DNA from 2 places in the Glutamicibacter sp. TV12E genome. Region 1 is predicted to be linked to the other one. Evidence: predicted binding sites of a transcription regulator. Region 1 holds the regulator's gene; the other holds the start of a gene.

Region 1 (7,364 bases):
GATTACTTGAGTCACTCAAGGGCAAGCTCTCCCGTCCCATGGATGTGGCTCTGCTCAAAGGCCGCTCCAACTACCTGTGCCAATACAAGCTCGGTGGCGGATACCCCGATGACGAAGGCACGCTGTTCTCGATGGATGAACCGGCAGTACCCGCCGGAACTACCTATTCACCGCTTGCGAGTGAAGTGATGAAACTTCGCGATTGGGCAGAGCGCACCGACACCGGCGACCGAGATGAATTGGTGCCCGGCGTCAGCGACAAGGCCTGGAAGCAGGTTTCGGTTTCGGCGATGGAATGCCTGGGTTCTCAAAAGTGCCCGATGGCCGATGAATGCTTCTCGGAAATGGCGCGCGCCCGCGCAGCCGAATCTGACGTGGTGATCACCAATCATGCCTTGCTGGCGGTGTCTGCGTTTGAAGGCCTGTCGGTCTTGCCGGATTTCGATGTGGCCATCATCGATGAGGCCCACGAACTGCAGGACCGCGTGACCAGCTCGGTGTCTGGCGCGCTGTCGGCTCGAACGGTGATGACTGCTGCTGGTGGCGCCAAGCGCCACTGCGGCGTGAACGTCGATGAAATGGTCAAAGCGGCCAACCGACTGGAGAAGTCCCTGACCGGGATCCCCACCGGTCTGCTGGAGCAAGGCTTGCGCGAAGACATGGGCATTGCACTCAATGACATTGTTGAGCAGGCTCGCCTCGCATTGGCGCTGTCCAAGCCAGAGGCGAACGCGCCCGCCGATGGCGGACGACAGACTGCACGATCCCAGCTGCAGGCTGTTATGGATGACTCTCTGCGGATGCTCGAATCTGAAGAGCGCCGCGAAGTTCTCTACACAACGCGCCCACGGGAATTCGTAGAAGGCCGAGGCTACGTCGAGGCCGAAGAATCCCAACCGGCAACGCTCAATGTCGCACCGCTGTCGGTGGCAGGAAAACTGCGCGAAGGCCTATTTGATGGCCGCACCGTCGTACTCACCAGTGCAACGTTGGCTATCGGTTCGCAATTTGATGCCGTGGCCGGTTCACTGGGCTTGATGGGGAACGGAGCCCCGACATGGACTGGCGTCGATGTGGGAAGCCCTTTTGATTATCCAAAACAAGGCATCCTGTACGTAGCCAGGCATTTGCCAAAACCTGGCCGTCAACTTGCCGCTGAGACCCTGGACGAGATTGAAGATCTCATCAAGGCATCCGGCGGTGGCGCACTGGCGCTGTTCACTTCGAAGCGTTCGGCGGAAGAAGCCGCCAGCATCTTGCGCGAGCGGCTGGACGTGGACATCTTGTGCCAGGGCGAGGCCAGCATGAAATCCCTGGTTGAACAGTTCGCAGAGGAACGCGACACTTGCCTCTTTGGCACGATGACGCTGTGGCAGGGAGTTGACGTCCCGGGGGATTCCTGCCGTCTGGTCATCATCGACAAGATTCCATTCCCACGCCCGGACGACCCGATTTCGAAGGCCCGGACCGAAGACGTCGCCAAGCACGGTGGCAATGGCTTTATGCAGGTTTCGGCTACTCATGCCGCCATCCGCTTGGCGCAGGGCGCAGGACGCCTGATCCGATCGGTCAACGACCGGGGCGTTGTTGCCATATTGGACTCGCGCATGGCCACGGCGCGCTATGGAAGCTTCCTGAAGGCTACCCTGCCACCGATGTGGCCCACAGTAGACAAGAAGGTTATTTCTGGAGTTCTGGAACGCCTCAAGCCTGCTGAAAAGTAACTTCCGGTGCTTGAAATCAATGACCCGGTGACTCGGGCTCGTTGAATGCACTAATGTCTGTGCCACAGGGAAGGCAAATTCCGGAAGGCAAGATGAAATCCATGAGGGAACTGGCGCGTGAAGCAGCCGAAGATACGCATGCGCGTTTTGGCCATCGGCTCCTTCGCCTGCCAGGCACGTGGATTGGCCGGCCCTATAGCCTTCAGCACCGGATGCATGACGGAAGCATGCTCAGCAATATGAATGGATTTTCTCATCCGTTTGCTGAGTGGAACTATTGGTGGCAGGCCCACTATCTGGATGCGATCCTTGACGACGGGCTGGGCTATTGGGAAGCTGGCGATCGTGATGCAGCCCGGCGCGAACTTCACCGTTCCAAAGACCTGCTGGCAGGAATCCGCATACGCAATTTCGGAGTCTTCCCGAACTACTTCTTTGACGATATGGCATGGCTGGCGCTGGCAAGCCAGAGGTTGCTGGCCTTTTCCCGGAAGCTGGAAGGGCACAGCCACCGCGGTGCAAAACGAGCAATAACGACTTTGCGCAAGCAATTGGAAAGCGGCATCGACGAAGTCCTCGATGGCGGCTTGTACTGGTCGAGGAAACGCGATTTCAAGAATGCCCCTGCCAACGCTCCTGCCGCACTCTTTTTCGCACGCATCGGTGATCGCGAACAAGCCAGGGAGCTGCTTAACTGGATGCATTCCAACATCTTCAGCGACCAGCACGGTTTATATTTTGATGGGCTCAGACTCACTTCATCAGGCCAAAAACTGGAAGATCATCTCTATACCTATAACCAGGGTCCGGTGCTCGGCGCGCTGCTGGAATTAGGTACCGCGGCTGATTTGGAGCATGCTGCTGCACTTGTTCATGCCACACGCCGGCATCTGGCCGATGAGGCTGGATCCCTGGTGCTTGATGGAGGAGGCGATGGCAACCTATTTGCCGGGATTCTCTGCCGATACCTGGCCCTCTGCGCAAACGATGATCGCATGGATCTGGACGTTCGGGGCATCGCACGCGATTTGGTGACGTCGACAGCTAGCCGATTGGTCAACGAAGAACCACGACGGCTCTCAGCGGCAGTTCAGCGTTGGATGATCTTCAGCGCAGCACAACGCTGCGAATCGAAACCGAAATCGCAGGGAGTAATGGACTGAGGGGTGTTGATGCTTGCGCACCAACACCCCTCATGCCTGATGCGATTAGAGCGAACGCATCACAGAAACAACACGGCCCATGATCTTGGCCGCGTCGCCCAAGATCGGTTCGTAGCGTGAGTTCTGGGGCAGCAGCCATGTATGCCCATCGCGCTGCCGGAAGGTTTTGACAGTGGCTTCTTCGTCCAGCAATGCAGCGACGATATCGCCGTTTTCAGCATTCTGCTGACGGCGGACGACTACCCAGTCACCATCGCAGATAGCGGCATCAACCATGGAATCGCCAGAGACTTTGAGCATGAACAATTCGCCGTGTCCGACCAGCTGGCGAGGCAACGAGAAAACATCTTCGACAGACTGATCAGCAAGGATCGGCCCACCAGCAGCGATCCGGCCGACCAATGGAACCATGGTGGTATCGGCTGACGTGCTGAGCTCGATGACCATCGCGTCTTCGGCAGCCTTGCTCTCTGCAGCCTCCGACGCCGTTGAGTTCTCAGCATCGTCCGCCAACTGCAGTGGCAACAAAATCTCCATGGCGCGTGGACGGCGTGGATCTCGACGAATGTACCCGAGCTTTTCTAGCTGGCTCAATTGGTGGGTGACGCTCGAAAGGCTCTTGAGTCCTACCGAGTCGCCAATCTCACGCATGGATGGTGGATAGCCGTTCTTGCCGATGGCACGCTGGATCGTTTCCAGGATCTTCTTTTGGCGAATCGTCAACGAGCGTGCATTCGATCGGGGAGTGCGTTGTGAAGCTGACATGAGATTTTGCCTTCCCTAGCTATCTGTCGAAAGTTCAGCAGTCCAAACTGTCGGAGCCAGATGGTGTGATGTTTTCATTGCTCGTCTACTTCGAAATCTTAGTGGATAAGCGAGCTTCTTTCAAAGATTTGTTCGAAAACTTCTGGACAAGTCGGACGAAGCTCTGTTAGAACAGATGTACTAGTTTCGAACAAGTCTTCGAAATCTACGTATCGAATATAACTTCGCATCGCTACACAATCTTGAGGAGATAAGGTCATGGCAACCCTCGCACTTGACTCAAATCAAACCCAGAGTCCATTGAAGATCCGGATCAACCGCCGCGGCTGGGCTGTTTTGGTGGGCATTCCAGTTTTTGCGCTAACCGTAGCTGCAGTGTTCTTCTTCTCGATGTTCGCTTCTGATGCAAAGGCATCATCTGAACTCCCAATGGGCGTCGAAACTGTGGACGTCACCGTTATCCCGGGCGATACCGTGTGGAGCTTGGCCAAGGAATACGCCCAGGGCTACGACGTCACTTCTGCTGTCAGCCACATTTCGGAACTCAACTCCCTCCAGGGAAGCGAGATCCACGTTGGCGACTCGCTGTCGATCCCGGTGCTCGCTGGTTAGAGCATCGATCGAGGCAGGGGATTGTTACCTTGGCTCGTAGCGGATTCACCCGCCAAGCCGGTACACACGTAGACTTATTGCGTGAATGACCGCAGTGAACTTTTGAGTCAGCTGCCCTTGCGTGAGAATCTCCGCGGGCTATCCCCATATGGCGCACCACAAATCGACGTGCCCATTCAGCTGAATGTCAACGAGAACACTCATCCGCTTCCGCCAACCGTCGTGGATGCCATTGCGCAAGAGGTCGCAAAAGCAGCAACCAGCCTCAACAGATACCCGGATCGTGAATTCACCGAACTCCGTGAACTGCTGGCTAACTATCTCGGCCATTCCCTGACCGCAGGGAACATCTGGGCGGCAAACGGCTCGAACGAAATCCTCCAGCAAATCCTGCAAGCATTCGGCGGGCCAGGACGAAGCGTCATGAGTTTCGGGCCAACATACTCGATGTACCCCCTCCTCGCTAGCGGGACCGATACAACATATATCGCCGGTACGCGCGCCGAGGATTTCACTCTCTCCGCAGAATCCGCGGCAGAACAAGTTCTCAGGCACCAACCGAACATTGTCTTCCTGTGCTCTCCCAACAACCCCACGGGCACGGCGCTTGGCCTGGACGTGATCACAGCCGTATATGACGCAATGAGCGAGCACAATGGCATGGTCATTGTTGACGAAGCCTACGCCGAGTTTTCCTTGTCCAGCACCAAATCGGCGCTCACCTTGCTTGAAGGCCGCCAGCGGCTCATCGTCACGCGCACCATGTCAAAGGCCTTTGGCCTTGCCGGCGCCCGCGTCGGGTACCTCGCAGCGGCGCCTGAAGTCACCGATGCCATTCGCTTGGTGCGGCTGCCGTACCACCTCTCGGCCGTCACGCAAGCAACTGCCGTAGCGGCGCTGAAGAATATCGATTTGTTGTTGGCCCAGGTGGAAGACATCAAAACGCAACGAGATCGAATTGTTGCGCGCTTGAAAGAGCTTGGGCTTAAGCCTTCCGTCTCCGACTCCAACTTCGTCTTTTTCGGCGGGCTGGAGAACCCCCACGCGGTGTGGGAAGGATTGTTGGAAGCAGGCATTATCGTCCGCGACAATGGGATCCCGGGCACTCTGCGAGTAACCGCCGGAACCGAATCAGAAACTACTGCGTTCTTGGACCGTCTATCCGAGCTGCTCGGCGCGGAAAAGTAATCAAGAACAAGCGAAGGAAGACATGGCTGCCGAATTGATTGGCGCACGTCGCGCCCGCATGGAACGCGTCACCAGCGAATCGTCCGTATTCGTAGAACTAGATCTCGATGGAACTGGTGTGTCGGATATCAGCACGTCCGTGCCGTTCTACGACCACATGCTCACCGCGCTGTCCAAGCACTCGCTCATTGACTTGACCGTTCGGGCAACGGGCGATACCCACATCGACGTGCACCATACCGTGGAGGACACCGCCATCACCATCGGCGAAGTGCTGCGCGTTGCCCTGGGCAACAAGGCCGGCATCCGGCGCTTCGGCACCGCATATGCTCCATTGGATGAAGCACTTTCGCGTTCAGTGGTGGATGTATCCGGACGCCCCTACCTCGTCCACTCCGGCGAGCCGGCGGGGCAGGAATACCACCTCATCGGTGGGCACTTCACCGGTTCCATGACCCGCCACGTCTTTGAAGCCATCACCTTCCATGCCCAGATTTGTGCACATATCGAGGTGCTCTCGGGCCGCGATCCACACCATATTGTTGAAGCCCAGTTCAAGTCCTTTGCACGAGCCCTGCGCGAAGCCGTTGAATTCGACGAACGCATGGGTGACAAGATTCCATCCACGAAGGGTGCACTGTAAGTGGAAAAGAAGAATGTAGTTGTTCTCGACTACGGTTCGGGCAACGTCCGTTCGGCTGTCCGGGCGCTGGAAGCCGCGGGTGCTCACGTGGAGCTGACTGCAGATCCCGAAAAGGTCATGAGCGCTGACGGGCTGGTTGTTCCTGGCGTTGGCGCCTACGCGTCCGTGATGGAACAGCTGACGAATATTGGAGCCCTGCGCTGGATCGGCCGCCGCATCGCCGGAGGACAACCCGTATTGGGGATTTGCGTCGGCCACCAGGTCTTCTTCGAGGAAGGCGTTGAGCACGGAGTCCAAACTGCCGGTATCGGGGAATGGCCCGGCACCGTCGAACGGCTCAAATCCGATGTCATTCCGCACATGGGCTGGAATACCGTGCAGCCACCAGCTAGCACCAAGCTCTTTGCCGGCGTCGAGAACGAGCGTTTTTACTTCGTGCACTCATACGCAGTACAGAAGTGGGAATTCGACGTTACGCAACCTGCAATGACTCCGCCTCAAGTTACCTGGAGCACGCACGGAACCCCATTTGTGGCCGCAGTGGAGAACGGTCCACTGTCGGCAGTGCAATTCCACCCCGAAAAGTCAGGCGAAGCCGGCGCACAGCTGTTGCGCAACTGGTTGGGCACCCTGTAGGCATGTGGACCATCGTGCTTGGGTTCGTTGGCGCATTCCTGGCTGGCGGAGCTATCTCCCTCAAAAGCCAGAAGGCCCATATCTCTTGGGTCATCGCGCTATGGGCTCTCGCAGCAATGAGCATCATTGCCGCGTGGGTACTGGCCCTCTAAAAAATTCATTTCTTTACAAAGGACATTATGAGCGAGCAACCAATTCTCGAACTCTTGCCCGCCGTAGACATCGCCGGAGGCCAGGCTGTGCGTCTGGTCCAGGGCGAAGCCGGTTCCGAGACCGGCTACGGCGATCCACTGGAAGCGGCCCTTTCCTGGCAGAACGCAGGCGCTGAATGGCTGCACCTGGTTGATTTGGATGCTGCTTTTGACCGCGGCAGCAACGTGGAGATCGTCCAGCGCATCGCCAAGGAACTGAACATCAAAGTTGAGCTCTCTGGAGGCATTCGTGACGATGCGTCCCTGGACCGCGCCTTGGAATTTGGCGCGACCCGCGTCAACTTGGGAACCGCTGCGCTAGAAAATCCTGAATGGACCAAGCAGGCCATCGCCCGTCATGGCGACAAGATCGCAGTGGGCATGGACGTTCGAGGCACCACCTTGTCGGGCCACGGCTGGACCAAAGATGGAGGCGACTTGT
Region 2 (7,364 bases), 2.9 Mb from region 1:
TAGCGATCCAGGTGCCGGGCAACTTCGGTTCACCTTCGCATTCGCTCATGCGTCAGGTAGCTGAAAGCGCGAAGTGGGCTGGCAAGCTCGGCAGCGTTCTGCGCGACGGCCATGTTGTAGGGGAGCCGGAAGACTATCAGCGGCTCCTGCTCGACGCCGGGTTCCAGGCAAATGTTTGGGAGACGACTTTCCAGCAATTGCTACTTGGAGACGACCCGATTTTGGATTGGGTCCGCGGCACGGCCCTGCTCCCGGTGCGCCACGCACTGGACGAACAAGAATACCTCCGCTTTGAAGACGACTACCGGGCCCAGGTCTCCAAGCACTACCCGTTTTTTGAAACCCGTGATGGCACGAAACTGACGAATTTCCCCTTCCGCCGCATTTTCATGATCGGCCATAAGCTCGGCTGAGGTCAGCGAACAGCCGAAGGACGGAATCTGCGCGGCAGCCCAGACAGCACATGGATGCAGACCAGCACGATCAGCGTGCCGAGGGCCAGCCCGGAGAACACATCGTGGACATAGTGGGCTCCCACGCCCACGCGCGCCAGGGCAACCAGCAGGGCAACAGGCATGGCCACAGCGGACAACGCAGGCCGAACCAGCAAGCAGGCCGTGGCGATGGCCGCTGCCACCACCGAATGGTTCGAGGGCCAGGACCAATCCCCGGGTTGCGGGCAGGCCATCACCGTGACCGCTTCAAGGGTTCGGCAGGGGCGTTCCTCAGTGACCAGGGCCTTGAGCAGTTCGCTCAGTGCGTAGGCCAGCACCGCCCCGAGGGCACCGCAGATCAGACGCCAGAAGGCGTTGCGGTCCCGGAACCAGATAGCCACCGTGAGCAGAATGGCTCCAAGCATCAAGAACTTGAGCAGGGTTTCCGAGCAGAAGGCAGCCGCCGCGGACAACACCGCGGAGTCCCTCACGGATCCTGAAAGGCCCAGATACAGGACATCGCGCAACGGGTAGGACACGACCGCAATCAGTGCCAGGACCACGATGAAGATGACTGGCCGAGAAGGCCGGTTGGCGTAGATTCGAGGAGAACTAGAATTCACGAGTGGTGATTATACGGCCCGGGATGCGGTGTGGCCGCATGCCCTTGGCCGAGGGTTACCAACCGCGTTCACGCCACTCGTCCAGATGCGGACGCTCGGCTCCCAGAGTGGTCGAGTCGCCATGTCCCGGTAGCACCTTGGTTTCATCCGGGAAGCGGTCGAAGATTCGTTCTGATACATCAGTGATCAACGAAAGGAAGCGCTGCGGATCTTTCCAGGTGTTTCCCACGCCACCGGGGAACAAACTGTCGCCACTGAGGACGACTGGCTGGCCGGAGGAGTCCACCAGCGCATATCCGATGGAACCGGGAGTATGCCCGCGCAGGTGGATGGCTTCGATGATGACATCGCCCAGCTTGAGCTGGTCGCCATGATTCAAACCATTCGTGACCTGGACGCCTGATTCTTTCTTGATGCCTTCCATATCGTCGGCGCCCGCGTAGGTCGTCACCGGGTATTGCTCGACAAGCTCGGCCAACGCGCGTACGTGGTCCCAGTGCTGGTGCGTTGTCGCGATTCCTGAAATCCGCGGATGATCCGCGTCGTTTCTTGCCTCATCGATTAGCCTCGCGATAGCCGTCGCATCATCTGCGGCATCAACCAGTAGCTGTTCGCCCGACCGGCGGTTGGTAATGAGATAGACATTGTTCGACATGTCGGAAACGGAAATCCAGCGAATGGTCACATCATCTAGCAATAGTTCGTTCATACCATCACACTACGTTGGAATATATGCTCAACGCGATAGGCTCGGGACAGCAGAAGTCATAGTCCTGGAGAATGGAGCAAAGCATGAGTGAACTAGGTTTCATCAAGATCGACCCCAAGTCCACCGTGGCGCCGTACCAGCAGGTCCGTGAACAAATTCTCTCCGCGATCGCCAAAGGCAAATTAGCGCCAGGAAGTAAGCTTCCCTCGGTACGGGCGCTGTCGGGCACACTAAACCTGGCAGTAAATACTGTCGCCAAGGTATATAAAGAACTTGAGCTGCAGGGTGCAGTTGTAACGCGAGGGCGCCACGGAACAGTAGTACAGGCTGCAGAGAACCGAGCCGAACAAGAAGTTAGCGATGCGGCAGCAGATTTGGCCCGGATTGCGCAGCTGTGGTCAGTCGATGAAGCCACGGCCGTAAAGTACCTGCGTGCCGCCTTCAGCTCTTTGCCTCGCTAAGCGATTAGGCATTTGGGCCCACGAATGAGTGATTGAAAGACTTGTGGATGACTCTCCTGAAAGTTCGAGATCCCGGTTCAGACTCTGGAACTAATTAACGTTCCCGGAGGCAGGAAACCACCATGAACTCGAATAGGAATGGTCGCACGCACTACGCGAGTTTCGCGGTCATCGCTGCAGGAGCGCTAATTCTCGCTCTTGGGCTGCCAGGCTGTACTGCGAACAAGGCGGAATCAAGCCCAAAGACGCCACAAGAGCAGGTGCCCGTGTCCGCGACTGTTGCCTGGGAAAGCGAAGAAGTTCTCGTATCTGACGTAACAGTTCTCGGAGAGGTAGCCATCGCCTATCGGCGCCAGGGACCGCAGTTGGAAGTCATTGCCAGAAACCTGAACAACGGCAAGCAGCTTTGGAAAGATGAAGCGCTCGGGGCGGCCGATGCTCGAGGCATCGTTCCGGAAATAATTACCGCCGAGTACAACGGAAAGACGTATGCCGAATACCTCGGGACTAAAACCGGGGCTTATGCCAGCTGAAAATCACCAATGTCGCCACGGGCAAGCCTTACAGGATCAAAAACAACTTCGAGTCTTGGGGCGATCGACCGTCGGTCTGTGGCGACACCTTCTGTACTGAAGAACGAAAATCTCGTGGCGAGAACTTGCTCGAACGCGTGCACCTCAAGTTCCAATGGGCTTCGAGGCAATGGCAAGTCGTTCCCGAACGCGATCTTGAAAAGGAATCCGGGAAGGTGGCAGGACCCTCGGCGAAGGCATCACGTCCTATTGGAACGAGAATGACCAGGAAATCCTGAGCTATTCGCATGGCAAAAACTCTTGTGAGAACGACCTTACGAAAAAATCTTTGCCAAAGGGTATGGTTCACCGGCGGATGGCATTGGGATTCCGTGGGGAAGATCAAAGAGATCCTGATCGGCTTTGGGTCTCAAACGCAGGATGATTTCGTCGGTTCTGAAAAGAAAAAGGCCAAATGCCGGATGGCCGACCTGGGCAAACTTGTCGCGATGGACGCAAAAACCGGACGTTCCCTTTGGCAACTACAAGGAATCGCTTATGCGTGTGGAGACCTAACTGGGCAAGGTTTCATGGCCGACGAAGAAACTGCAGTCGTGTGCCACTACGATGCAGGAACGCAGGTGCTGACGAGGAAACGCGGTCGAATCTACGCCGAGAGAACCAACGTCACATGGACCGCGAGTGCGATCGATATAAAAACAGGCGCCAGAAAGTGGCAGCTCGAACTGTCAGACCCATACGCTTGCGATGAACGACGTGAGGATGCCGGTATTCCTCTAAAGAGAAAAGCGACGACACTACTTCCAGTTGCTGGTGGCGACCAAGCGGTCACTACAGAAGAAGGAAGAACTATCGAGATGCAACAGGTGCAGGGGGAAACGACGATTTGCAGTTCTGACCGAGAGCCGTATTACATCTATTCCGCGACATTGGGCACAACAGCACCGTGGGACCATAATGCATCAGGCGATACTTTGTTCCAAGAAGTCCAGGGAGTCTGCAAGCGCGGTTCGTGGAAACCTACTAATTCAATTCCTGTCGTTCAGGAATTTCGACGTGTCGGCTATGACGAAAAAGAGTTGGTTGTAGTTGGCACGCTTCGAGGCATGGTGGCATATCGCTTGACCGATGCCAGTGGAAACTAGCCCCGGATTGGCGCTCGCCGGGACTGCGAATACGCCTCGAGAAAAATTTCTGTGAGATAGGTCCATTCGTACACTTATTCGAAGCAGTTTTCGATTAGTATGGCTTCGTGGCTATTACTGCAGAGAGCAAGAAAACAGATCTCACTCGCCTGGTCGTTAAGGGAGCGCGTGAGCACAACCTGAAAAATGTGGACATCGATCTGCCCCGCGACGCGATGATCGTCTTCACCGGACTTTCCGGATCCGGCAAGTCCTCCCTGGCATTCGACACGATTTTCGCTGAAGGCCAGCGTCGTTACGTTGAGTCGCTTTCTGCGTACGCCCGCATGTTCCTCGGGCAGGTAGACAAGCCAGACGTTGACTTCATTGAGGGTTTGTCTCCGGCGGTGTCGATTGACCAAAAGTCCACCAGCCGGAATCCCCGGTCGACAGTAGGCACGATCACCGAGGTCTACGACTACATGCGTCTGTTGTGGGCTCGTGTCGGACGCCCGCATTGCCCCATTTGCCATGAGCCGATCTCCAAGCAGACTCCACAGCAAATCGTGGACCAGCTCATGGAGCTGCCCGAAAAGACTCGCTTCCAGATTCTCGCCCCCGTGGTTCGTGCACGAAAGGGCGAGTTCGTCGACCTCTTCGCCGAGCTGTCATCGAAGGGTTTCTCGCGTGCCCGCGTTGATGGCACCACCATTCAGTTGAATGATCCGCCGAAATTGGCCAAGCAGGTGAAGCACACCATTGAGGTAGTCGTTGACCGCTTGGCCATCAAGGAAGATGCACGCCAGCGCCTGACCGATTCGATTGAAACTGCGCTGGGGATCGCCGACGGCCGCGTGCTGGCCGACTTTGTCGACCTTGCCGAAGATGACCCGAAACGAGTTCGGGCATTCTCGGAAAACCTGGCTTGCCCTAATGAGCATCCACTGGCCATCGATGAAATTGAGCCACGCACATTCTCTTTCAACAATCCTTTCGGCGCGTGCTCGGCATGCTCGGGTATCGGCACCAAGCTGGAAGTTGACGAGCACCTGATCGTGCCCGATCCAGAAGTGGCTCTTGCAGACGGAGCAATCGCCCCATGGTCGTTGGGCAAGGCAACCACTGAATACTGGAATCGCCTGATCGAAGGCCTGGGCCACGAACTCGGATTCACCATGGAGACCCAGTGGAAGGACCTGCCTGCCAAGGCCCGCGAAGCGATCCTTAACGGCAAAGACCACAAGGTTGTGGTCCAGTACAAGAACCGCTTTGGTCGTGAGCGCAAGTACTCCACCGGTTTCGAAGGGGTCATCTCCTACGTTCACCGCAAGCATGAAGAAACAGAGTCCGATCATGCCCGTGATCGATATGAACAGTACATGCGCCAGATTCCTTGCCCCACGTGCGGCGGAGCGCGCCTGAACCCTGCGTCGCTGTCGGTCCTGATCGGCGGGCGTTCCATCGCTGAAGTGTCGGCGATGGATTTGCGCAGCGCTGCCAACTTCCTGTCGACCATTGAGCTCTCGTCCCGTGAGGCGAAGATCGCAGCCCAGGTGCTGAAGGAAATTGACGCCCGCATGAAGTTCCTCTTGGATGTGGGCCTGGAATACCTCACCCTGGAGCGCGCTGCCGGCACCCTGTCCGGTGGAGAAGCCCAGCGCATTCGCCTGGCAACTCAGATCGGGTCCGGTCTGGTAGGTGTCCTCTACGTCCTAGACGAGCCATCTATCGGGTTGCATCAGCGCGACAACCGCCGCTTGATCGACACCTTGCTGCATCTGCGCTCGTTGGGCAATACGCTCATCGTTGTTGAACACGACGAAGACACCATCGCCGAAGCTGACTGGATCGTGGATATTGGGCCAGGCGCCGGTGAGCACGGCGGCGAAGTAGTGCACTCGGGGTCGGTCGAAGGATTGAAGGCCAACACCAAGTCGCTGACCGGAGACTACCTCTCGGGGCGCAAGAAGATTGATGTCCCAGCGAAGCGCCGCAAGGTTGATAAGGACCGCAAGCTCAAGGTAGTCGGCGCCAGCGAAAACAACCTGCGGGATGTTTCCGTGGAATTCCCGCTGGGCTTGCTTACCGCAGTGACTGGCGTGTCAGGTTCGGGCAAATCCACTTTGGTCAACGACATCCTGTACAAGGTGCTAGCCAACAAGCTCAACGGGGCCAAGCAAGTACCGGGACGGCATACCCGGGTGCTCGGCCTTGAGCACCTGGACAAAGTCGTACATGTGGACCAGTCGCCCATTGGCCGCACGCCGCGGTCCAATCCTGCTACGTACACGGGAGTTTTCGACCACATTCGCAAGCTCTTTGCGGAGACCAACGAAGCCAAGTTGCGCGGCTACCAGCCGGGTCGATTCTCGTTCAATGTCAAGGGGGGACGTTGCGAGGCATGCTCTGGCGATGGAACGCTCAAGATCGAGATGAACTTCCTGCCTGATGTCTACGTGCCGTGCGAGGTTTGCCATGGCGCACGCTACAACCGCGAAACTTTGCAGGTGCTTTACAAGGGCAAGAACATCGCAGATGTCTTGAACATGCCAATTGCCGAGGGAGCTGAATTCTTCAGCGCCTTCACGCCGATCGCACGCCACCTGCGGACTTTGGTCGATGTTGGATTGGGCTATGTCCGCTTGGGCCAGCCGGCGACGACGCTATCCGGTGGCGAAGCCCAGCGCGTTAAACTTGCCGCTGAATTGCAGAAGCGCTCGAACGGCCGTTCCATCTACGTCCTGGATGAGCCGACGACAGGTCTTCATTTTGAGGACATCCGCAAGCTTCTGAAGGTCTTGCAAGGCCTGGTGGACAAGGGCAACACCGTCTTGACGATTGAGCACAACCTCGACGTGATCAAGTCGGCCGACTGGGTCATTGATCTTGGTCCCGAAGGCGGTTCCGGCGGTGGCACCATTCTGGCGACTGGAACACCTGAAAAGGTCGCCAAGGTCGGCGAATCGCACACCGGGAGATTCTTGGCCGAAATCCTGTAGAAGCATCGTCGCGGATCGGGGAAATATGCCATTTCGGTCATGGATTCCTGACCCGCGCCCGCTTCATGGGAAGATGGCTAAGTGAATATGTCGGTAACAAGTGTGCTCTTTGATCTTGACGGGACCCTCGTTGACCCCGCAGGTGCTATTACCTCGGGTATTCGTCATGCCCTCGTGGCCCACAGTCTCCCGGATCCAGGCGAGGCACGTGTTGAGGCGCTGGTGGGTCCGCCACTGCAAGTTGGGCTGCGCACCCTTGACGGGGTGACCGACGAAAATATCGACTCCATCATCGCGACGTACCGTGCCCGGTACGAAGCGGTGGGCATGGACGATTCACTGGTTTATCCAGGGATCGTCTCACTTCTTGAAGCGCTGCGCCACGAGAACATCTACGTCGCTGTGACCACCGCAAAACCGGTGAACATCGCACGCCTGCTTCTGGAACGCAAAGGCCTGACCGAGCACCTCGACGCGATCC

Evidence for each region. The regulator LexA, encoded in region 1, represses DNA repair genes until DNA is damaged. The targets are predictions, from matches to a motif close to TCGAACANNTGTTCGA.
Region 2: a site for LexA is predicted at 3,972-3,987, ahead of uvrA (excinuclease ABC subunit UvrA). Genes of this name have one in related genera too.

What each region holds. Positions count from the first base shown of each region.
Region 1 is NZ_JBQVVF010000001.1:45,370-52,733, reverse strand. It holds gene ACT7DV_RS00230 (ATP-dependent DNA helicase) at 1-1,724, shown strand, start outside; gene ACT7DV_RS00225 (glycoside hydrolase family 76 protein) at 1,778-2,887, shown strand; gene lexA (transcriptional repressor LexA) at 2,933-3,652, opposite strand; gene ACT7DV_RS00215 (LysM peptidoglycan-binding domain-containing protein) at 3,911-4,264, shown strand; gene ACT7DV_RS00210 (histidinol-phosphate transaminase) at 4,346-5,452, shown strand; gene hisB (imidazoleglycerol-phosphate dehydratase HisB) at 5,475-6,095, shown strand; gene hisH (imidazole glycerol phosphate synthase subunit HisH) at 6,096-6,731, shown strand; gene ACT7DV_RS00195 (hypothetical protein) at 6,734-6,883, shown strand; gene priA (bifunctional 1-(5-phosphoribosyl)-5-((5-phosphoribosylamino)methylideneamino)imidazole-4-carboxamide isomerase/phosphoribosylanthranilate isomerase PriA) at 6,911-7,364, shown strand, end outside.
Region 2 is NZ_JBQVVF010000001.1:2,949,860-2,957,223, forward strand. It holds gene ACT7DV_RS14095 (methyltransferase domain-containing protein) at 1-413, shown strand, start outside; gene ACT7DV_RS14100 (phosphatase PAP2 family protein) at 416-1,057, opposite strand; gene ACT7DV_RS14105 (MBL fold metallo-hydrolase) at 1,113-1,766, opposite strand; gene ACT7DV_RS14110 (GntR family transcriptional regulator) at 1,850-2,227, shown strand; gene ACT7DV_RS14115 (hypothetical protein) at 2,350-2,760, shown strand; gene ACT7DV_RS14120 (hypothetical protein) at 3,048-3,905, shown strand; gene uvrA (excinuclease ABC subunit UvrA) at 4,013-6,883, shown strand; gene ACT7DV_RS14130 (HAD hydrolase-like protein) at 6,971-7,364, shown strand, end outside.